DNA from 4 places in the Planococcus sp. APC 3906 genome. Region 3 is predicted to be linked to each of the others. Evidence: predicted binding sites of a transcription regulator. Region 3 holds the regulator's gene; each other region holds the start of a gene.
The links. Region 3 encodes LexA, which represses DNA repair genes until DNA is damaged. Its sites were predicted from a motif close to CGAACATATGTTCG; they were not measured.
Positions count from the first base shown of each region.

Region 1: the regulator LexA is predicted to act here: its motif matches at 2,400-2,413, upstream of parE (DNA topoisomerase IV subunit B).
Region 2: the regulator LexA is predicted to act here: its motif matches at 2,474-2,487, upstream of QMA09_RS11570 (carbohydrate kinase).
Region 4: the regulator LexA is predicted to act here: its motif matches at 1,927-1,940, upstream of QMA09_RS14960 (Y-family DNA polymerase).

Region 1 covers NZ_JASDCW010000042.1:10,550-16,549, forward strand. Annotated here, with positions in the region: gene parC (DNA topoisomerase IV subunit A) at 1-415, opposite strand, end outside; gene parE (DNA topoisomerase IV subunit B) at 412-2,382, opposite strand; gene QMA09_RS16035 (CoA-binding protein) at 2,508-2,915, opposite strand; gene plsY (glycerol-3-phosphate 1-O-acyltransferase PlsY) at 3,050-3,640, shown strand; gene QMA09_RS16045 (HesB/YadR/YfhF family protein) at 3,667-3,966, shown strand; gene QMA09_RS16050 (hypothetical protein) at 3,973-4,281, opposite strand; gene QMA09_RS16055 (acyl-CoA thioesterase) at 4,265-4,705, opposite strand; gene acnA (aconitate hydratase AcnA) at 4,923-6,000, opposite strand, start outside.
Region 2 covers NZ_JASDCW010000019.1:4,211-10,210, reverse strand. Annotated here, with positions in the region: gene mreBH (rod-share determining protein MreBH) at 1-62, opposite strand, end outside; gene QMA09_RS11575 (aminopeptidase) at 1,120-2,352, opposite strand; gene QMA09_RS11570 (carbohydrate kinase) at 2,500-3,594, shown strand; gene QMA09_RS11565 (pseudouridine-5'-phosphate glycosidase) at 3,609-4,511, shown strand; gene QMA09_RS11560 (FAD-dependent oxidoreductase) at 4,625-5,932, shown strand; gene QMA09_RS11555 (class I SAM-dependent methyltransferase) at 5,929-6,000, shown strand, end outside.
Region 3 covers NZ_JASDCW010000004.1:132,918-138,917, reverse strand. Annotated here, with positions in the region: gene tkt (transketolase) at 1-1,838, opposite strand, end outside; gene QMA09_RS04180 (DUF896 domain-containing protein) at 1,963-2,196, opposite strand; gene QMA09_RS04175 (YneB family resolvase-like protein) at 2,255-2,908, opposite strand; gene yneA (cell division suppressor protein YneA) at 2,905-3,222, opposite strand; gene lexA (transcriptional repressor LexA) at 3,388-4,008, shown strand; gene QMA09_RS04160 (class I SAM-dependent methyltransferase) at 4,069-4,803, opposite strand; gene QMA09_RS04155 (hypothetical protein) at 4,874-5,068, opposite strand; gene QMA09_RS04150 (hypothetical protein) at 5,241-5,441, opposite strand; gene QMA09_RS04145 (TM2 domain-containing protein) at 5,681-5,998, shown strand.
Region 4 covers NZ_JASDCW010000033.1:2,513-8,512, reverse strand. Annotated here, with positions in the region: gene QMA09_RS14965 (GntP family permease) at 369-1,799, shown strand; gene QMA09_RS14960 (Y-family DNA polymerase) at 1,989-3,269, shown strand; gene QMA09_RS14955 (ABC transporter transmembrane domain-containing protein) at 3,376-5,130, shown strand; gene QMA09_RS14950 (ABC transporter ATP-binding protein) at 5,130-6,000, shown strand, end outside.

The DNA.
Region 1 (6,000 bases), on a different contig from region 3:
TGTCGATATCGCGCAGCAATTCGCCGGCAATCGCCGACAAACGCGCTTCGGTGTAACGCATCGCAGCTGGCGAGTCGCCGTCCATCGAACCGTTATTGCCGTGCATTTCAACTAACATGTGGCGCACTTTCCAGTCCTGGCTCAAGCGCACCATCGCTTCATACACGGATGTATCACCGTGCGGATGGTAGTTGCCGATTACGTTACCGACCGTTTTAGCGGATTTCCGGAACGCTTTATCATTGGTATTGCCTTCTTTGTACATGGCATATAAAATCCGGCGCTGAACAGGTTTCAACCCGTCGCGCGCATCCGGAAGTGCGCGGTCCTGGATGATGTATTTACTGTAACGCCCAAACCGATCGCCGATGACTTCTTCTAATGGCAGATCTTGATAACGTTCGGTTTGTGTCATACAACTTCCTCCTCAGCATGAATTAAATCATTTTCCAAAATGTTGCCGTCTTCTTCCATACCGAAGTCGACGTTGTTTTCGATCCATAAGCGGCGCGGCTCCACTTTATCGCCCATCAGCGTTGTGATGCGGCGTTCAGCGCGTGCCCCGTCTTCAATCGTGACGCGGATCAACGTCCGGGTTTCCGGATTCATCGTGGTTTCCCATAATTGGTCGGCGTTCATCTCACCAAGACCTTTATAGCGCTGCAGCATATAGCCTTTGCCCACTTTTTTCGTGGATGCTTCCAGGTCAGCTTCCGTCCAGGCGTAATCGACCACTTCTTTTTTGCCGACGCCTTTTGATACTTTGTAAAGCGGCGGCAATGCGATAAACACTTTGCCCGCTTCGATAAGAGGCTTCATGTAGCGGAAGAAGAACGTCAGCAACAGCACTTGGATGTGCGCGCCATCGGTATCCGCATCGGTCATGATGATGATTTTGTTATAGGCGATGTCCGCCACCGAAAAATCCGCCGCCACTCCGCCGCCGATTGCGTGGATGATCGTCGAAATCTCTTCGTTTTTCATGATGTCTTCGAGCTTCGCTTTTTCGGTATTGACGACTTTCCCGCGCAGCGGCAAGATCGCCTGGAATGTGCGGTCGCGGCCTTGCTTCGCTGAACCGCCGGCCGAGTCGCCCTCTACGAGGTACAATTCGTTCTTCGAGGCATTGCGGGATTGCGCCGGCGTCAATTTGCCGGACAATAACGCATCCGATTTCTTGCGCTTTTTGCCATTGCGGGCATCTTCGCGTGCTTTCCGTGCAGCCAGGCGCGCTTGTGACGCGCGAATCGCTTTGCGGACGAGCGATGCGCTCAAATCAGCGTTTTCCTCCATGAAATACATGAGCTTCTGCGACACGACTGCGTCGACAATGCTGCGGGCTTCACTCGTACCGAGCTTGCTTTTCGTCTGCCCTTCGAATTGGAGCAGCGCTTCCGGAATGCGGACCGAAATAATCGCGGCCAAACCTTCACGGATATCCGAGCCTTCCAAGTTCTTATCTTTGTCTTTCAGTAAATTGATTTTTCGTGCGTAATCGTTGAAGACACGCGTCATCGCTGCTTTTGCGCCGGTTTCGTGGGTCCCGCCGTCGCGTGTGCGGACGTTGTTGACGAACGACAAGATCGTTTCGGAATAGCCATCGTTGAACTGGAACGCGAACTCGACTTCGAGCTCGTCCTGATGGCCTTCGATATAGGCGACTTTATGCAAGACGTCTTTTTCTTCGTTCAAATACCCAACAAAAGCTTCGATGCCGGTTTCATAGAAAAACGTGTCCTGCGTACCATTGCGCTTGTCCGTCAAATCGATTTTCAAGCCTTTTAACAGGAACGCCGATTCGCGCAGGCGCTCACTCAAGGTTTCGTAATTGTATTTTGTCACGGAAAAAATCGATTCATCCGGCAGGAAATGGATTTCGGTGCCGGTTTCTTTTGTCGTTCCGATTTCTTCAAGCGTCGTGACCGGTTTTCCGCCATTTTCGAAGCGCTGGCGGTATTTCTTGCCATCGCGGTGAATCGTCACTTCCAGGAATTTGGACAATGCATTGACGACCGATGCGCCGACTCCGTGTAGCCCGCCGCTTGTTTTATAGCCGCCTTGCCCGAATTTGCCGCCTGCGTGGAGCACGGTCAAAATGACTTCCGGCGTCGGTTTGCCGCTGCGGTGCATTCCCGTCGGCATGCCGCGTCCGTGGTCGCGGACGCTCAAACTATTGTCTTCGTGGATCGTTACGCTGATTTTGTCGCCGAATCCGGCAAGTGCTTCATCCACCGAGTTGTCGACGATTTCGTACACCAAATGGTGCAGGCCTCTGGCATCTGTCGAACCGATATACATACCCGGGCGTTTTCTAACGGCGTCTAGGCCTTCGAGTACTTGAATTGCTTCTTCGTTGTATGCCGTATTTTTCGTTTTGGCCATTCTTTTTTCCCTCCAACAAAACATCTGTTCGCATTTCTTTATCTTTTAATCGTATCGCCATCCGGCACTTCTGTCAATAATCATAGAAAAAGAGAGCCAGGTGCCCTCTTATCCTAAAAAAGCCTTTATTTGAGGATAGCGTGTTCCACTTTGATGCAGCGGTCCATGATCACCGTATAGCCTGCATCGGTTAAGTCATCGAATACCGCTTCGTCCACCACATTCAATTGGGTCCAGAATACCGGAGCGTCGATAGCTTTGAAATCCCGCGCCAGTTCAGGCAGAAATTCACTGCGGCGGAAGACATTGACGATATCGACCGGTTCCGGGATATCCGCTAACGTCGCGTAGCTTTTCTCGCCGAGCACGTTGTCCGCTCTCGGATTCACCGGGATGATCCGGTAGCCCGCCCGCTGCATCGCTTCCGACACCATATAAGAGGTGCGGTCAGGATTCGGGCTCAAGCCCACTACAGCGATTGTTTTGGAATCATCAAGAACTTTTTTGATTTTTTCACGGCTTGGATTGTGCATGCAATTCACCTGTCCTTTTATTCTATCATACATGATTTTTGCTGCGTTGTTGAATAAACGATCGGATATTGTTCAATGAAGTCGCTTCATGTTAAACTAAAAAAACAAATACGTATGGCCCAAAGGAGTTTTTCATGGACATTTTGCTTCCCCTTATTTTAGCTTACTTGCTCGGTTCGATCCCATCCGCATTATGGGTCGGGAAATTGTTTTACAAAACGGATATCCGCACGAAAGGCAGTGGGAATCTAGGGGCCACCAACACCTTCCGTACACTCGGCGCAAAAGCGGGCATCGCCGTAACGATTCTCGATATTCTGAAAGGGACCGCCGCAACCATGATTCCGCTTTACATCGACACACCGATCCACCCGCTCGTCTTCGGCGTCATTGCGGTCATTGGCCATATGTACCCGGTCTTTGCGAAATTCAAAGGCGGAAAAGCGGTTGCCACATCCGGCGGCATCCTTCTTGGCTATCAATGGCCATTGTTCCTTTTAGCGGTCGCAGTATTGCTGATTGCCCTAAAAATTACAAAAATGGTTTCGTTGTCTTCCATTATTTTAGCAGTAGTTGCAGTTATTTATACAGTTATTTATACATTTTATTCAGAAGATTATCCATTTTTAATTGTCATACTCATTTTGGCGAGCTTTATCATCTACCGCCACCGGGCGAATATCGCACGGATCAAGGCCGGCACAGAGCCGAAAATCAAATGGTGAAATGCCATTGAAAGGGCGTGCAGCGCATGCAGATCAACATCAGTGAAGATGCATTCGAATGGTTCTCGAAAGAAATGGAAGTAGAAGCTGGAGACAAAGTCCGATTTTTCGTCCGCTACGGCGGCTCAAGTAAATTGCAGCCGGGCTTCTCGCTCGGTGTAACGAAAGACCATCCCGGAGAAGCGGCAGTCAGCATCGAACAAGACGACGTCACTTATTACATCGAAGAAACCGACCTCTGGTATTTTGACGGCCACGATTTGCTGGTGAGCGTCAACGACGACTTGAAAGAATTGGCTTACGATTACAAAAAAGACAACGCGTGAGAAACTTCACGCGTTGTCTTTTTTGAATTTATGCAATTGGTGCAGCATGTTTTCTTCGGTCAAAATGCGGACTTGGTGTTCTCCGAACAAGTCGAAATGCGGATAATTATTGCGCAAGTCCATCCATTCTGGCTTCAAGCCGTATTGGCGTCCCCATTGTTCGAGCTTGTCCAGATCGCTGCAGCCGACTTTCGTCACCGTCGAGCAGCCCACGAACCGCTCATCCACCCAATAATGCGTCAAAAAGGCAATTTTTCCTTCTTCCACATCGAGCTTCCAGCGCACCAGCTCTTCGCGCTTAATTCCGAACGCCATCCGAATCCTTCCTTTTCACTTCTTCGTATTTTTCATGCCATTCCGGAAACGTCTTTTGGATCGACACCGGACGGAACGTCTCTTTTTTCACCACAACGTGCTCCGACACTGCTTTTGCTGCAAGCGTGCCGTCTTCATGCAAAATTTCATAGCCGTATTTCGTGCGCAGGCGGCCGTGTTCTTCAACCCACGTGCGGACAAGCGCCTTCTGGCCATAGCGCATCGGTGCCTTGTATTGGATCGACACATCCGTAACCGGTGACAGGTAGCCTTCACTCTCCATCCCCGCGTAAGTAAAGCCTAAGTCTTCAATCAGCTTTGTCCGGCCGATCTCCAGCCAAATGATGTAATTGGCGTGGTAGACAACGCCCATTTGGTCGGTTTCCGCATAGCGGATCTCTATCTCTTTTTCACTAATAAACATTCTTCCTTCACCTCTCCTTTCAGTATACAAGAGTATGAATGGAATAAAAAAAGAAAAGCCTGTCTGTTACAAGTAAAAACGACTGTTAGCAGCTGATAAAGCTGTTCTACTTGTAAAATTAAGTATTTACTTCCCTTGCCTCACAAAATACTTTCCATCCCCCTACGCAAAAAAAAGCGTCCTGGAAACAATCCCAGGACGCTTTTTTATGAATTTATTACACTTCCAGCAATTTGTTGCGGAGTACCATCTGAAGGATCCCACCGTGGCGGTAGTAATCAACTTCCACTTCTGAGTCGAAACGAGCAAGTACTTCAAAAGTAGTTACGTCGCCGTTTTCAGCAGTTGCAGTCACTGTCAGGATATCGCGTGGTTTCACGGTATCAGACAAGTTGACAGAGATGGATTCGCGGCCAGTCAAGCCAAGGACTTCAGCGTTTTGGCCGTTCAAGAATTGAAGCGGCAAGACGCCCATCATCACCAAGTTCGAACGGTGAATCCGCTCGTAGCTTTCAGCAATAACCGTTTTGATGCCGAGTAGGAATGTACCTTTGGCAGCCCAGTCGCGAGACGAGCCCATGCCGTAGTCTTTTCCTGTCAAGATCGCAAGGCCAGTGCCTTGTTGCTGGTATTTCATCGCTGCATCGTAGATTGCCATCGTTTCACCAGTCGGCCAGTACGTAGTGTAACCGCCTGTAGTACCTGGTGCAACCTGATTGCGGATGCGGATGTTCGCGAACGTTCCGCGCATCATCACTTCATGGTTCCCGCGGCGTGAGCCGTAAGAGTTGAAGTTGCGAGGCTCGACGCCTTTTTCACGCAAGTATTTACCTGCTGGCGTATCTTTGCCGATTGCCCCAGCTGGTGAAATGTGGTCAGTCGTGATCGAGTCAGCGAACTTAGCCACTACGCGCAAGTCAGCCAATGGCTGGATCGGAGCCGGTTCTTTCGAAAGGCCGTCGAAGAATGGCGGGTTCTGGATATAAGTCGAATCTTCGTCGAATTCGTACAACGCATCGTCGTTTGTCTTGATTGCGTTCCATGCTTCGTTCTCGCTGAATACGTGCTCGTATTCTTTGCGGAACAATTCAGGCGTTACAGTGTTGTGTACGACTTCTTTCACTTCTTCAGTTGATGGCCAGATGTCTTTGAAGAACACATCGTTGCCTTCTTTGTCTTTGCCGATTGGGTCAACAGCGAAGTCGATATCAACTGTTCCAGCTAGTGCATAAGCGACTACGAGCATCGGAGACGCCAAGTAGTTGGCTTTGACTAGCGGGTGGATACGCCCTTCA
Region 2 (6,000 bases), on a different contig from region 3:
TTTGTGTATACTAAAATATTCGCTGTTCCTAAGTCAATTCCAATATCTGTTGAAGAAAACATGCCTAAACTCCTCCTAATAATAAACAAGTACCATTTTGCATTTTACCACGTAAAAAATGCGGTAAAAAGAACGAAACAAGAAAATGATACATAAGAAAGGTCTTATGTTGGAAAAGAAGCCATTTTATAGGGTATAAAGGCATATATTGTCATCCTGCTGTAAAATAATTGATGTTGAACTGTAATAAATAAATTATATCGAAACAATAAAAAACACCGCTTTTTTAGGAAGAATTCGCTGTTTTTAGACAAACTTGAAATTGAAGTATTCCTTTTCATTTCGCTTCAACGCACTTACATGTCCCGAAGCTAGCGCAGCGTTGCAGAGACAGAGACAGGGACAGGGACAGGGACAGGAGCATATGTTTTATCGGGGCTGTTTTACGGAATATCGACCATTTATAAATTTCAACTATATAAGCTGAAATTAAGAATTAGCACAAATATGCCGCTTCGGCGCTTTGGACAGAGCAAAGACGATTGCTCCTGCGCAAGCTCGTCGCAAAGGAAATGGTCCAAATTTCATTTGGCCATCTCCTTGGCTCCCGCAATAAGCCGAGAAAACCACTCGTCTTATTGCTTCGCCCAGTCCGAAGCCGCGCCGGCGCCAAGATATTTTTCGATATGGAGCAAAACAGCGGAGACGCCTGCGGAATAGCGAGACTCTCGAGACCCCGAAGGAAGCGTAGCGACCGAGGAGGCTTGGGAGCGAGCCCGCGGCAAGCGAAGCTGTTTTGTGGAATATCGATAACCGAAATCATTAATTCAATTTATATAGTAGCTCATACTAATAAAAAACACCGCTTTCTCAGTGAGAAGCGGTGTTTTTTATTAATATTTTTTTTCTGGAAGTGGATCAACGTGTTCTGCATCATGAGTATGAAGCTCTTTGCGCAAAAAGTACATCAAAGTGAAAAAGAACAGGAAGATTACAACCATAAACCCGAGGGTTACTGTAACGCCATATAACATAGTGATAACTCCTCTCTAAACTGTCATTATCAATATTTAGTATACATGATAAACTGGGAAAAATTAAGTGTCGAATTAGCGATACTTAAAAAGCCCAGTTGCCTCCGCGGAAAACAGGCTCGCGCGTGCCGTCCTCTAGAATGCCGTCAATGTCCATTTTCTCAGAACCGACCATAAAGTCGACATGCGTGATGCTTTGGTTCAAGCCATGCGCCGTTAGTTCATCCGGTGACATTGTTTTGCCGCCTTCCAGGCAGAATGCGTAGGCGCTGCCGATGGCAAAATGGTTAGAGGCATTTTCATCAAATAATGTGTTGTAGAACAAAATATTTGAATCGGAAATCGGTGAATGGTGGGGCACAAGCGCCACTTCGCCCAAATGGTGCGAACCTTCATCCGTGGCCACCAATTCCTTCAAAACTTCTTCGCCTTCGGCAGCTGTGACTTCAACGATGCGGCCGTCTTTGAATGTGATTTTGAAATCGTCGATGATGTTGCCGCCATAGCTCAATGGTTTTGTGCTGGACACAAAGCCGTTTACGCCTGTTTTTTCAGGAACGGAAAAGACTTCTTCAGTCGGCATATTTGCCATGAATTTGTCGCCTTTTTCATTGATCGAGCCGGCTCCACACCATAAATGACCTTTTGGAAGAGCGACTTCAAGGTCGGTGTTCGGTGAAGTATAATGCAATTTCGCGTATTTTTTGCTGTTCAGGTAATCCACTTTGGTGTGAAGCAATTCATCGTGCTTGATCCATTCTTCCACAGGATTGTCGAGGTCAGCCCGCACTGCTTTGAAGATGGCATCCCATAAGGCATCGACTTGCTGTTCTTCTGGCAAATCGGAAAAGACTTTGGCAGCCCATGCTTTTGATGGTGCTGCAAGAACGGTCCAGCTGATTTTATCGGATTGGACGTATTGGCGGTATTTGTTCAACGCCGTTCCTGTCGCTTTTTGGTTGGCTGCGATGCGTTTTGAATCGATGCCTTTCAAAAGGTCCGGACTTTGGGAAACGATGCTCATGAAAGCAGCGCCTCTTTCGGCAAGAATTTCGCGCTCCTGGACTTTCCAAGCAGGGTAATCGGAAAATGAATCTTCCGGCGCCAGTTCAAAGCGGACGCGTGTAATTTCATCGTCAAGCCAGTCGACATAAACTTGTTTAGCACCAGCCTCGTATGCTTTTTTCGTAACCACGCGGACAAATGGTGCTGCGTCCAATGCTGCAACTATGTATAATTCCTGATCCTTTTGGATATTAACCCCTACATTTATTGCGAGTTCTGCGTAACGCGTCAATTTTTGTTCAAATGATGTCAATTGAATCTCCCCTTTCATCCTTCCCATTTTAGCAATTTTCAGATTGCCATGGCAATGTTTTGGCAATAAAAGGCGGAAATAAATAACTTGCAAAATAAATTATAAAAGTTTATATTATAAACAAATGTTTGTTCGGGAGGTGGAAATGTGAACAAGAAGGAAATCGAAGTGCTGGAATTGATTCGGAAAAACCCGTATTTATCCCAACAGGAAATGGCTGAGCAATTGAGTGTTTCGAGGCCGACAGTGGCGAATCTGATTTCCGGATTGATCAAGCAAAGGAAGATTGCGGGACGTGCGTATATTCTGCCAGAAGAAGATACGGTGATTTGCATCGGCGGCGCGAACGTGGACCGCAAATTCCGTTTGGAGCATGCGGCGCAGATGGGAACTTCCAATCCGGCGAGCGTCAGCCGCAGCATTGGCGGTGTGGCGCGCAACATCGCTGAGAACCTTGGGCGCCTCGGCCATTCGGTGAAGCTCATGTCAATCGCCGGAAATGATCCGGAATGGAACTTGATAGAAGAAGCATCCAAATCATTTATGAACACGGAATTGACGAAAGTGGACGCTGCTTTGTCGACGGGCACTTATACGGCAGTACTGGAGCCCGGAGGTGAAATGGTCATCGCAATGGCGGACATGGCGATTTATGACGCCATGACGCCCCAATACATCCGCCGCAGCGAAGCAGATCTGTTGTCAGCTAGTTTTATTGTGTCGGATTTGAATTGTCCGGCTGACACACTGGATGAAATCCATAAGCTGGCGAAATCCAAGAGGATCCCTTTTGCCATCATTCCGGTTTCAGAACCGAAAATGAACCGCTTGGGCAAGGATTTGATTGGCATTACGTGGCTGATTTTAAATCGCGGAGAAGCTGGCCGCTTTTTGGATCGTTCTATTTCAACAGAAGAGCAATGGCGGCAAGCAGTTGAAGAGCTCATGCGTCTCGGTGCTGAACATGTCGTGGTCACAGGCGGCAAGGAAGGCGTAATGGCTGGAACAGGCGGCAATGTCCGCCATTATGCGGCGCACCCGGTGCCCGCTATCGTAGAAGTGACAGGAGCGGGCGATGCTTTTTCCAGCGGAATCATCCACAGTTACCTGAACGGGCAGCCATTCAACAGCAATATTGAAGCAGGGCTTGCCAATGCGGCGAAAACCCTGCAAAGCGCATTGACTGTGCGCAGCGATTTATCCGCTGAACAATTACAGCGAGAACTGGAGGAACGAACATGACAAAATTAGCAGACATGATTACCTATTCAACTGAAGTACAACAGGCAATGGACAACAAGCAGCCGGTGGTGGCACTCGAATCCACGATTATTTCACACGGCATGCCGTATCCTCAAAACGTTGAAACAGCGCGAATCGTTGAAGCGATCATCCGTGACAACGGGGCAGTGCCAGCAACAATTGCCATCATGGACGGAAAAATCAAAATCGGTTTATCCGATGACGAATTGGAACTTTTGGGCAATAGCCCGGACGTGGCGAAAGTATCTCGCCGCGACATCGGCCAATTGATCGCGACGAAAAAATTGGGTGCCACTACAGTTGCAGCAACAATGATTTGTGCTGAGCTGGCAGGCATCCGTGTATTCGCAACTGGTGGAATCGGCGGCGTTCATCGCGGTGCCGAAACGACAATGGATATCTCAGCGGACCTTGAAGAATTGGCTTCAACGAGCGTAGCGGTTGTTTGTGCAGGCGCGAAATCGATTTTGGATATCGGGCTCACGCTCGAATACCTCGAAACGAAAGGTGTTCCGGTCATCGGCCACCAAACGGATAAAATGCCGGCTTTCTATACACGTGACAGTGGATTTGACTTGACGTTCCGTGCAGACGATGTGGCTACGATGGCTAATGTCCTCAAAGCGCAATGGGATCTTGGGCTTGAAGGCGGAGCGGTTATCGCCAATCCGATACCTGAAGAGCATGCGCTGGAAGAGTCGTTCATTTCCGGGATTATCGAACAGGCAATGGCGGAAGCCAAGGCGCAAGGCATAGCAGGCAAAGAAGTGACGCCATTCCTGCTTGGCAAAGTGAAAGAACTGACGGGCGGATCGAGCTTGGTCGCAAACATTGAATTGGTGAAATACAACGCTCAAGTCGGCGCGCAATTGGCTGTAGAACTAAATAGGCTATAGGAATCGATTTACGGGAAGCCCTCCAAAAGAGGGCTTCTTTTTGCATAAACAGAGGGTTTTCGTGTTTTCATTGGATGGCTTAACGGGTACAGAAAAACAAGGAGCTGAAATGCATGAAAACAGATGTATTTATCAGTGGCGGCGGAGTGGGAGGTTTGACACTTGCCCTAAAGCTTGTCCAAAGGGGCGTAGATGTCGTAGTGGCTGAGCGGCTGACGAATAAGACCCCTGTATATAAAGGTGAATTATTGCAGCCGAAAAGCATGCAGATTTTCGACCGCCTTGGCCTGTTCGATGCTATCCATTCAAGCGCCAATGAAATCAAAGTGCTCGATATGCTGGAATTATCAAGTTCCCTGAAAGTAAGGGACCAATCATATATGGATTACAGCGTGCTGCCCGGCAAATACGATGCGGCTTATATGATTCACCACGAAGAGTTGAAGAAAGTCCTGCGAGATGCCGCAGCAGAATACGAAAATTTCCATTATTACAGCGGCACCGCCTGCAAAGGGTTTACGGAAAAAGCGGCGATTTTGCAAAAAGGCGATGACAAGTTCGAAGTCGAGGCCGATTATTTCATCGGCGCAGAAGGGCGCACATCGGTAACGCGCAAAGATATGGGCATTGAAGTGAAGCAGACGCTCTACAACCATCATTTCCTGACAGTCACTTTTCCGAGAGCGGAAAACTTCAGGGATGGCAAAATCATCTCCACGTACAATCGGTTCCTCGGTCTCTTTCCATTGCCCGACCAGCAAGTGCGCAGCGTTTATCTGATACCTGAAGGCGATTACCAGGAGCTGAAAAAAAAGCCCATCAGCCATTTTCATAAACTTTATACAGATTTGGCGCCAGCCGTGGACGGTTATGTCCAGCAATTGAAAGACTGGAAGAAAATCCAGCTGATGATACCTGTGATGTACCACGCGCCTTCGTATGTAAAAGGCAATAAAGTGATTATCGGAGACGCTGCCCATGCGGTTCATCCCATGGCAGGGGAAGGGATGAATATGGCGATCCAGGATGCGGATGTCTTAGGAGAGCTATTGGCCGACATGCTTGAACAGGGTGATGCTTCTGATGACAATCTGACATGGTACGAGAAAGTCAGGTACCGGCGGGCTGAACACGTCATCCAGCTCAGCCACTTGGCGGCGCTCGCCTATTCATTTCCCTTCAAGACGGTAAGCTATTTCCGCCAAAAGACGTTTGAGCGCATGGAAGAAGATTCTGTACTCCACTTTAAACAAATGCTGAATGTTTCCGGCCTTGGGATGTGGAAAGAGAATTTCCGCGACCGGATTATCCAAGGCGGGTTCATGCCGGTCCGAACCACTGATTTGAAGCCCGATATGAAAGAATTGAAATACTACACCAAGAATGATGATTATCCGTGGAAAGTGGAGGGACTTAAATGATAGATGTGATGAAAATGATTACAGCAAGAATGTATATGAAGCGGAACGAGCCATTCTTATCGAGCTGG
Region 3 (6,000 bases):
TCGATAGCCAGGCGCTTTTTGACAGTTGTCGGGATGACAGACTGTTTGTATGCTTTTTCCTGTTTCTCGAAACGGTCCCATGATGGCATGGAAACAACGGATACAGAAATGCCTTCTTCAGCCAACTGCTTTTGGGCAGAAACTGCGAGGCTGACTTCAGAACCGGTTGCAAGCAGGAGCGCTTGTGGGTTTTCAGCAGGCGATACAACGTAAGCCCCTTTTTCCACACCGCTGTCAGCCAATTCGCCGCTGTGTTCAAGGACCGGCAAGTCTTGGCGTGAAAGCACCAATAGCGTCGGGTGGCCTTTCGCAGTGACAGCAAGCTTCCATGCTGCTTTGGTTTCGTTGGCATCAGCCGGGCGCACAACGCTCAAGTTTGGCATAGCGCGTAGTGAAGCCAAATGTTCGACTGGCTCGTGAGTCGGGCCATCTTCGCCTACTGCGACACTGTCGTGTGTAAAGACGTATGTGACCGGTAATCCCATTAATGCCGCAAGGCGGATTGCTGGGCGCACATAATCGCTGAACACGAAGAACGTTCCCCCGAAGACGTTAAGTCCGCCGTGGAGAGCCATACCGTTAAGGGCAGTTCCCATTGCGAATTCTCGGACACCGAACCAGATGTTGCGTCCAGTTGGATTTTCCGCATCAAAGTCGCCGCCGCCTTTGATGGTCGTTTTGTTCGAACCAGCCAAATCGGCACTTCCTCCGAAGAACGATGGCACGGCTTTTGCAATGGCATTGACCATGTCGCCTGAAGAAGCACGAGTCGCTTGTTTTTTACCAGCTTCGTAGACAGGGAAATCTGCATCGAAGTTCTCTGGCAATTCGCCTTTGATCGCTTTTTGCAGCTGCTGAGCCAATTCCGGATGTGCCGCTTCGTATTTAGCGAACAATTCGTTCCAAGCTTTTTCAGCGTTGCCGCCAAGCTCTTCAGTCGCTTTATTGAATGTTTCATAAACTTCTTCTGGAACATAAAAATCTTCGTCAAAAGTCCACTTGTAATATTCTTTAACAAGTTTCATTTCAGCTTCACCCAGTGGTGCTCCGTGAGCATCCGCTTTACCGGATTTGTTTGGCGCGCCGTAGCCGATGACTGTTTTTACTTCGATCAATGTCGGTTTGTCCGTTGATTGTTTCGCTTGCGCAATTTTTTCAGACAAATCGTCCAGCTTGTTGCCGTCGTCTACGCGCAGGTAGTTCCAGCCATATGATTCAAAGCGCTTTTGGATGTTTTCAGAGAAACTCATGCCAAGATCGCCGTCAAGGGAAATATCATTGCTATCGTATAAAACGACCAATTTGTTCAACTTCAAATGCCCAGCAAGTGAAATCGCTTCGCCTGCGACACCTTCCATCAAATCTCCGTCTCCGCAAAGAGAGAAGGTATGGTGATCGATGACATCCATATTGTCTTTATTATATGTAGCTGACAAATGGCGCTCTGCCATAGCCATGCCCACTGCCATGCCGATTCCTTGGCCAAGTGGTCCAGTTGTCGCTTCTACGCCAACTGTGTGGTGATATTCCGGATGTCCCGGTGTTTTCGAATCCCATTGGCGGAAGTTTTTGATCTCGTCCAATTCAAGCCCGTAGCCGCTCAAATGCAGCAAGCTGTATAAAAGCATTGAACCATGCCCCGCTGACAGTACGAAACGGTCACGGTTGAACCAGTTCGGATTTTTCGGGTTGTGGTTCATGTGTTTAGTCCATAATGTATAAGCCATAGGAGCTGCTCCCATTGGCAATCCCGGATGCCCTGAGTTCGCTTTCTCAATCGCATCGATGGAAAGTGTACGTATAGTAGTTACCGCAAGTTGATCTGCATGGTTTGACATAAAAACATCCTCTCATTAACAATTTTAATCCTATTCTAGTGTAGTCAACAATAGGCAAGAATACAACTAGAAATGCGCAATAGCCGAGCGCTGAAGTCTAGGCACAACAAAAAAAGAATAAGTATTAATTTAAATACTTATTCTCCCGAATATTTTTGACTTTCTCCGGCGTAACATCGTTGCCTTCCGGATCAATCACTTTTACGTTTTCAATTGTGCCGCGCATCGTTTGGCGGAAAGTCGACAAGTATTCCTGGCGCAATGCAGATTGTTCTTTTGCCTCTTCAATGGACAAGCCCGCGGTCTTGGATTTTCGTGATAATTCGTTAATGCGTTTTATTTTATCTGGTGATAACAATAGAATCCCGCCTTTCTTCTACCATATCGTACAAAAGAAGCGGGATTTCTGCAATATATTAGCCTTCTTTCATCTCAAGGAATTCCCTGTAGCGTCTGTGGACGGTTGCTTTGCTTGCCTGATAGCCGAAGCCTTGCAGCGTTACCGCAATTTCATGGAACGTCAGCCCATTCTGTTTCAGGCTGACAATCTGGTCGATCGGCAGGTCTAAGCGCTCGCGGCCATCAGGGTTGCCCCGGCCTTTAAGATTGCGTTCAGGCTTGTAGCCATTTTCAACAGCGCGTTTCATGCCGCGTTTGATCTTGGCATTATGTATTTTGCGCTGGTACTCTTCAACAACCGCTAAAATCTCCAATACCATGTCATCCATATCGTTCAATGCGATGGGTCCTTGATCGGTCAATGTAAAAACCTCCACGCCATATTTTTTCATGACATGAAGCAGCGCGATTCGTGCATGGCCACGGCCAAGGCGGGTTTCATCCTGGATGAATACCGCTGAAACTTTATCGGTTTTAATGACGTTGAGCATCTCCAGAAGCCCTTCCCGGTCCATTTCGTAGCCGCTGTGCTGATCTGTAAAGATGTCTGAAACCATGTATCCTTGTGCAAATGCGAATTTCAATAATTCTTCTTCCTGCCGTGCAAGTGAACTTTCCTGTGTGTCTTTCGTGGTGCTGACGCGGCAATAAATTAATGCAGATTTCTTCATTCTGCATCACCCGCCAGTTTGGTGGTTTCGTCTGGGGCGAATTTCAGTTGTTCGCTGGGGATTTTGATCGATTGTCCGGCTATGATCTTCGGAGTGCTTAAGCCGTTCTCCTTCATGATTTCTTCAATCCACTCCTGATGGGGAGTATTGCCGCTGAAAGATTCCGCAAGTGTCCATAAAGTATCGCCTTGTTCAACTTGCACCAGGCTCATTTGGCCTTCCTGCGCATTATGGGTGAACACCGAATAAAATGAAAAAGATAGGATCAGAAGAAATAGTACTGTCAGGTAAGAATTTTTTTGGATGAATGTCATAAGAACCGCCTCCTAAGAATGTGTGTTCGGAATGTATGTTCTTACTTTAATGCGAACAAGTGTTTTTGTCAACAAATAAATTCGAACCTATGTTTGCATTTCATATCCCAAGTTGGTATACTATTGGTAGAAAACATGCTGAACTACTAAAAAGAGGTGAAACTGTTGAAAAAAGTATCGAAGCGCCAAGAAGATATTTTGACATTCATAAAAGATGAAGTCCGGGCTAAGGGCTATCCGCCATCCGTACGTGAAATCGGAGAAGCAGTTGGCTTGGCATCAAGCTCGACTGTCCATGGCCATCTTGCCCGCCTTGAAAGCAAAGGCTTGATCCGCCGCGACCCGACAAAACCGAGAGCAATCGAAATTATCAGCACAGACGATTCACTGATCGAGAAAAGCCCTGTCCTTCATGTACCGCTCGTCGGTAAAGTAACTGCTGGCGTTCCGATCACTGCGATTGAAAATGTGGAAGAATATTTCCCGCTCCCACAAACCTACGGAACAGAAGACGACCATATTTTCATGCTTGAAATCATGGGAGAAAGTATGATTGAAGCTGGCATCCTGAATGGTGACTATGTCGTAGTTAAACAACAGCAAACCGCTAACAACGGCGACATCGTTGTGGCGATGACCGCTGATGACGAAGCGACAGTCAAACGATTTTTCAAAGAAGACAATTATTTCCGCCTGCAGCCTGAAAACTCATCGATGGATCCAATCATCGTAGACCAGGTCTCCATCCTTGGAAAAGTGGTCGGCGTATACCGCCAATTACATTAATCACATACACAAGCATAAAAGCGCCGAGAGAAATTTCTCTCAGCGCTTTTTTAATTGCCATTATTTTTTTTGGCCAGCCAAAATCAGCATCAGCGGAATGCGTTCCCGCCGTTCAAACTCAGCATCGGAATCAAAATTGGCCCGCACAGGATGGCCCTCTTTGAGTGCCGTTACAGTAAGCGCTGCATTCGCAAGCGCTGTGAAATAGGTTTCAATTGTCCGGTGATGCTTGACGACCGTCTTTCCTATCCAAGGTTCTTGGCGTTTGCCTTCCTTGAAATAATCATCCACCAGCCAATCGCCTCTAAGCTCCCCTTGGTCTTTGCTGGTAAATGCTGCTGTGGTAACCGGGTGCTGTACAGTGAAAACGAATTTCCCGCCCGGCAGCAGCGAGCGGTGGACTTCTTCAAACAAGCGCTCGATATCTGACAGGTAATGGATGACAAAACGGGAGACGATCAAATCGTATTGCGCACCGTTTGCTTTAAACAGCTCAAGGTCTGCTGTTTCGATTTCCCCTCCCAGAGACGCTGTGGCTTTGGTAGCCAATTGCGCCATCTCTGTAGAGCCTTCAATCCCTGTATACGATGCCGCCCCTGCCGCAAGCAGCTTTTGGCCGAATGAGCCGTCTCCGCAGCCCAGATCCAAAATTTCTTTGCCTTTGACGTCGCCAGCCAGCTTCCAAATTATCGGTTCTTCAATCGCGTTGTTTGGACTTTCTTTGCGGTTGCGCCGCTTTAAATAACGATTCAAAAAATCTTTTTCATCGTAAACACTTGAACCTCTGTATTCCATCCATAGCCAGCTCCCTGCCATTAATTTTCTGCATAAAAAAAGCATCCGATAAAACGCGATGCTTCAGGCCTTATAATTCATAGACCATGATGTATTTTACTTGAGTGATGGTGATACGGTATAGGCGATCGTTGTCCTGGTCAGTAATTTCAAACGTGCCATGGGTAGGAATATTCCGCAATGCTGATTCCTTATCTTCTGCATATGATGTCAGGACAATAGTATTGCCTTGGTCAAAATAAAATTCCACTTGAAAAGTTTTCATGCATAGGGCCTCCTTAAAATCAGATTATTTTCGCTTCTGTCTATCATACACCATGAAAGGGGTGTGTTGTGCATTCTTTTTTTGAATTCAATCGCATAAAAAAATAGGGAAAACCCCGGATACGGACTCTTGGGGAGCCGAATCCGGGGTACCGGTTTTCCGAAGATCGTATTCAATTTTTGCTTTCTTGCTTTTGCTGTTCCGAAATCCACCAATCGATATGCCTCAAGTCAAAAAAGATTGTATTGGCGTAGGACTGGCTATGTGGAATCTGCCTTTTTGCAATGCCTTCATTAATCTGCTCTTCAGTCATCGGGCACCCTGCTGATTCTAAATACTTCAGCAGATCTTTTACCCCTTGAATTTTTGTCAAATTAATCACCCCCCACAAAATCTTCTTAAGCACTAAGAAAATTCAGTACGGGTTATTAATCCTATTTATGAATTCTATTAAATAATACCCCGGTGCCCATTGCGCTAAACGCTTCATAATAATAATTCCGGAAAAAATTTTAAAAATAAAAATACATTTTATGTATTTTAATTAGTTAATTAGCTTTACAAATGCTAAAAAATTAGTAAAATCAAATTATAAGGGGAGTGAGAGAAAAGATGGATAATCTTTTAGCAAAACAGAATTTAAATGCACAGCAATTGACGTTATTGAATGGTGAATATGAGGACAAGAAAAAGAGCACGGCGGCAGCCTATCTTCTCTGGTTCTTCTTGGCGCCGATCGGTGCACACAGATATTATTTGGGAGACATCGGTGTAGGAATTGCGATGACATTAACATTAGGCGGTTTTGGAATATGGGCATTGATTGATGTTTTCTTTATCGGCGGGCGTTTGCGCGCAAGAAACACAGAAATTGAAGCAGATCTAATCCAAAAAGTTTTGGCTACATCACCTGCAGAAAGAATTGCATAATT
Region 4 (6,000 bases), on a different contig from region 3:
GTACTCACCTCTTTTCCAATCCTTTAAAATTCCTTTACTTTAGTAAAGCAATGCCCATTATACAGGAATAAAGATATATTGAAATAGATATTGCTTAACGTAATAAATAATAAATTATTTCGATATTTTCATTTTTTCTTGTAATTTTATTAAAAATGCTCTTTAATTAAGCTTCTATAGGAAAGAATGAAAGCGGTTATCTATTATTTTGCTGGCGGACATAAAATGTTTTTGAAATAAATGTTATTTTAGAATTATTTAATTGAGCTAAAAATGCGACGATTCAAAACACATTCAAAATTTGTCCGGCAAGCGGCTGCGTTCATTTGCTTCTTATTGGAGTTCTGCATTATTTTGGAGGGAAACTGATGGATTTATTGATTATTCTATTGTCGCTGGGGCTGTTGATGTTCGCTGCCTATCGAGGCTATTCGGTGATTTTGTTCGCGCCGCTGTGTGCGCTGCTGGCGGTTTTTCTGATCGATCCAGGCAACATCCTGCCGTTTTACTCGGGTGTTTTCATGGAGAAGATGGTCGGCTTTATCAAGCTCTACTTCCCGGTCTTTTTGCTGGGCGCCATTTTTGGCAAAATCATTGAAATGTCCGGCATCGCGGAATCGATTGCCAAGACAATTGTGCGCTTGATCGGTGCCAAACAGGCGATGCTCGCCATTGTCATTCTCGGGGCGATTCTGACGTATAGCGGCGTCTCTTTGTTTGTCGCTGTTTTCGCGATTTACCCATTCGCTGTGCAATTATTCAAGCAAGCGGACATCCCGAAACGGCTCATGCCTGCGACAATTGCACTCGGTGCGTTTACGTTCACGATGGATGCGCTGCCAGGCTCGCCGCAAATCCAGAACGTCATTCCGACGTCTTTCTTCGGAACGGATATCTACGCCGCGCCGATTCTTGGCATCATCGGTGGGGCGGTCGTTTTGTTTACGGGGCTGTCCTATCTGGAATTCAGGCGCAGACAGGCGAAAAAAGCAGGAGAAGGCTATAGCGGATTCGCAACCGATGCGCCGCGTGTCGATACGCCCGGCAACGAAGAAGATGCCAGCTTAGCGCTGTCCTCAAACCAATCGTTATTCAAGCAGATTTTCGCTTTCGTGCCGCTCATTTTGGTAGCGGTCATGAACAATTATCTGGTGAAAGCGATCCCGGGCTGGTACCCGAACGGCTTCGATTTCGCCGCTATGGGGCTCGATAGCTATTCGATCGATGTCTCGGCGAACGTTGCCATTTGGGCCGTTGAAATTGCGCTCGTTGCCGGCATTCTTGCTGCGCTTGCCTTCGATTGGAAGCGAGTCACAGCGAATATGAAAGAAGGGCTCAACACGAGCATCAACGGTTCGTTATTGGCCGTCATGAATACGGCGTCGGAATACGGATTCGGCGGCATCATCGCAGCCCTTCCCGGCTTCGCGAAAATCAGCGCCGGCATATCCGGCACATTCACCAATCCGCTGGTCAACGGCGCCGTTACGACAAGCGCCCTTGCCGGCATCACGGGATCCGCTTCCGGCGGCATGGGCATCGCGCTCAGCGCCATGGGCGACCAATTCAACCAAGCCATTGCTGCGGCCAACATCCCGCCGGAAGTCATGCACCGCGTCGTCGCGATGGCGTCCGGCGGCATGGACACCTTGCCGCATAACGGCGCGGTCATCACGCTGCTCGCGGTGACCGGCCTGACGCACAAGCAATCATATGGAGATATTTTCGTGATCACGATCATCAAGACATTGGCGGTGTTCGTCGTCATCGCGGTTTATACTATGTTTGGGATTGTCTAGGTAAGAGAAGAGAATTATAAAACAGGACACGGCAAACTCATGCCGTGTCCTGTTTTTTTGACGTCATTTTGCGGTTCTGGTAAAAACCATGCGGTGTTTAAGTTTCGGGTAAAACGGTTATTGATTAAGAACAAGTGTTCGTATATGCTGAAGATAATGGCAGCGAACGATGAGAAAGAAGGGGTTCATATGTATGAAGAGATGGAGCGGCGGCCAATCATTTGCATCGACATGCGCAGCTTTTATGCGAGCTGTGCGGCGGTAGACCTTGGCCTGGATCCAATGACGGCTTGCATCGCAGTCATCGGCAACCAGGAACGGCGGGGCAGTGTGGTGCTGGCCGCGTCGCCGGTGCTGAAACGGGATTTCGGGGTGCGCACGGGCACGCGGCTGTTCGAGATTCCGGATGATCCGCGCATCCAAAAAATCGAGCCGAAGATGGGCTTTTTTCTGAAAGTGTCGATGGAAATCACCAAACTTCTGGCGCAATATGTGCCATCGGAAGCCATCCATGTCTACAGTGTCGATGAAAGCTTCGTCGACCTCACCGGTACGGAAAAGCTATGGGGCACACCGCAGACGCTTATTGCCCGCATCCAGGACGACATCATTCGGCAGTTTTCGCTGCCATCGGCAATCGGCATGGGGCCGAATATGCTGCTGGCAAAACTGGCGCTCGACCTGGATGCGAAAAAGACGGGCTTTGCGCATTGGACATTCGAAGACGTAGAGACGAAGCTTTGGCCGGTTACGCCGCTCAGTAAGATGTGGGGCATCGGCTCGCGCTTGGAAAATACATTGAACGGCATGGGCATCTTTTCGGTCGGCGATTTGGCGCGTGCGGAGCTTACGGAACTTGAAGACGTGTTCGGCATTGTCGGGAACCAGCTTTACCACCATGCCTGGGGCATCGATTTGTCTGAGCTTGGCGCACCGCTCGTCGAAGGGCAGGTCAGCTATGGAAAAGGGCAGATTCTGTACCGCGATTACACGACCGTCGAAGAGATTTCCGCGGTGCTGCTGGAAATGGCGGAAGACGTGGCGATGCGCGCCCGCACCGCAGGCAAAGCTGGCCGTACGGTGACGCTCGCGGTCGGCTACAGCAAGCACGCGTTCGGCGGCGGCTTTAACCGAGCGCTGACGATTGAAGAAGCAACGAACGACACGCTGAAATTATACCGGGCGTGCCAGAAGCTATTGAATGAATTTTATATTGGGCGCCCCGTACGCCGTTTGTCCATCACGCTCGGCAAATTGGAAGACGAAACGTCGATGCAGCTGAGCTTGTTCGAGCAGCGCAAATGGCAGACGCGGCGCTTGGGCGGCGCGATGGACCAGCTGCGCCAGAAATACGGCTCGACTGCGGTGCTGCGCGCGGTGTCGTATACGGAAGCGGGCACTGCACGGGAACGCGCGAAACTGATCGGCGGCCACAAGGCGGACGGCAATCCGTTTACGCCAGAAGGTTGATTTATTTCAAAAACCGAATTATTTTCTCCTCTTGCTGAATGATTTTTGCTAGAATAAAAAAGATTGAATAGACACAATACATACATTACAGCAAGGGGAAAAGAACATGCGCGTATTTTTGGAGTTGGGCTGGTTTTTCAAGGAACGGAAAAAGCAATACGCCATTGGCATTTTCATGCTGCTGATTGTGGCATTCCTCGGCGTTCTGCCACCGCGCATCATCGGTTTAATCGTCGATGAAATCAGCCGCGGCACCTTGACCGCAGGTTTTCTAGGAAAGTGGCTAGGTGTTCTCGCGGCAGCGGCGCTCGGCATGTACGTGCTGCGTTATGCCTGGAGGCTGATGATTTTCGGGTCGGCGATCATTCTGGCGCGCGATTTGCGCGAGAATTTGTTCCGCCATTTCACGCGGATGTCGCCTTCGTTCTACCAGAAGCGGCGCGTCGGCGATTTGATGGCGCACGCGACGAACGATTTGCAGGCGGTGCAGCAAACGGCCGGTGCAGGCGTCTTGACGCTCGTCGATTCGATTGCGACAGGCGGCTTCGTTATTGCCGCGATGGCGCTGACGGTCAGTTGGAAATTGACGTTGATCGTCTTGCTGCCGCTGCCGTTGATGGCCTACATGACGAATTATTACGGGAAATTGATGCACGAGCGCTTCCACGGCGCACAAGCTTCTTTTTCCGGGCTCAACGACAAGACGCAGGAAAGCATATCCGGCATGAAAGTGATCAAGACCTTCGGCCAGGAGCAGCAGGACATTGAAGACTTCAAACGCATGTCCGGCGAAGTCGTCGACGAGAACATCCGCGTGGCAAAAATCGATTCGATGTTCGACCCGACCATTTCGGCAATCATCGGCGTCTGTTACTTGCTGGCAATCGGTTTCGGTTCGTATTTCGTGGTCGGCGGCGAGATGACAATCGGCGATTTGATCGCGTTTACCGCGTATCTTGGATTGCTCGTCTGGCCGATGCTGGCATTCGGCTGGCTCTTCAACATCGTCGAACGCGGGCGGGCTTCCTACGACCGCATCCGGGCGCTGCTCGCGCAGCCGGCTGAAATCGATGACCGGGAAGACGCCATTGACCGGCGGCCGACAGGCGATATCGAGTTTTCGCTCCAAAAGTTCCAGTTCACCGGCGACGAACGCTCGGCGCTGCGGGACATCCATTTCACCATCAAGCGCGGCGAAACGCTGGGCATCGCCGGCAAGACCGGTTCCGGGAAATCGGCGATTTTGCGCTTATTGCTGCGGGAGTTCGACAATTACGAAGGCGATATTACATTCGATGGCGTGTCCATCAACCGCTATAAAAAACAGCGGCTGCGTGAAGCAATCGGCTATGTGCCGCAGGATCATTTCCTGTTTTCGGCGACAGTGGCCGGCAATATCGCATTTGCCCGCCCGGATGCTTCTATAGAAGAAATCCACCAAGCAGCAAAGCTTGCGCATATCCACGACGACATCCTGAACTTCACGTTCGGCTATGACACCGTTGTCGGGGAGCGGGGCGTATCGCTGTCAGGCGGCCAAAAGCAGCGGATTTCCATCGCCCGTGCGCTGATGATGGAGCCAGAATTGCTCATCTTGGATGATTCACTGTCCGCAGTGGACGCCAAAACCGAAGAAGCGATATTGGAATCGCTGAAAAAAACCCGCACCGGCGAGACGACGATCATCACGTCCCACCGGTTGAGCGCGATCCAGCATGCCCATCAGATTCTGGTCATGCACGAAGGAACGGTTGCGGAAATCGGCACACATGAAAGTTTAATGAAGAAAAAAGGGCGTTATTTCGAAATGTATGAGCTGCAGCAGCTTGAAGCGCTCGTCGAAATGGGAGGCGAAGCGTAATGGAAAAGCAGCGTGAATTGACCGGAAAAGACCAATGGCTCGTCTTCAAACGGCTGCTTGGGTATTTATTGCCGCATAAGAAAATGGTGGCGTTGGCAATGGGCCTCCTCGTCCTGACGGTCATCGGCGACGTCTTAGGGCCAATCCTCATCAAGACGTTCATCGATGATTATTTAACGCCAGGGAATTTCCCGACAGGACCCGTCGTCGGGCTCGCAGTAGCGTACGTCTTTATCCAGGCGTCGAATGTCGTCATCAGTTATTTTCAATTATTGAAGTTCCAGGAAGCGGCGCTGAAAATCATCCAGCAGCTGCGCATCGATGTCTTCACGAAAGTGCAGAACCTCGGGATGCGCTATTTCGACCGCACACCGGCAGGCAGCATCGTGTCGCGTGTCACAAATGATACCGAAGCCATCAAGGAAATGTTCGTCAGCGTGCTCATCGGCTTTCTGCAAAGTGCGTTCCTCGTGGTCGGCGTCTATATTGCGATGTTTATCCTCAATGTACGATTGGCGTTGATCACGGTCGTGCTGCTGCCGATTCTCGGCTGGATCATCTATTTGTACCGCAAATACAGCTCGGTGTTCTATCAGGATCTGCGCGAACGCCTTGGCCAATTGAACGCGAAACTGTCGGAATCGATCCAAGGCATGGGCATGATCCAGGCATTCGGCCAGGAATCGCGTCTGCAGGACGAGTTCACCGACATCAACAGCCAGCATTGGCAAGCGGGCAAGCGCAACATCAAAATCGATGGGCTGTTATTGCGTCCAGCAATCGACTTGGTCTACGCGTTGGCGCTTATCATGGTGCTCAGTTATTTCGGCATCACGTCCTTCTCGAACACTGTGGAAGTCGGTGTCATTT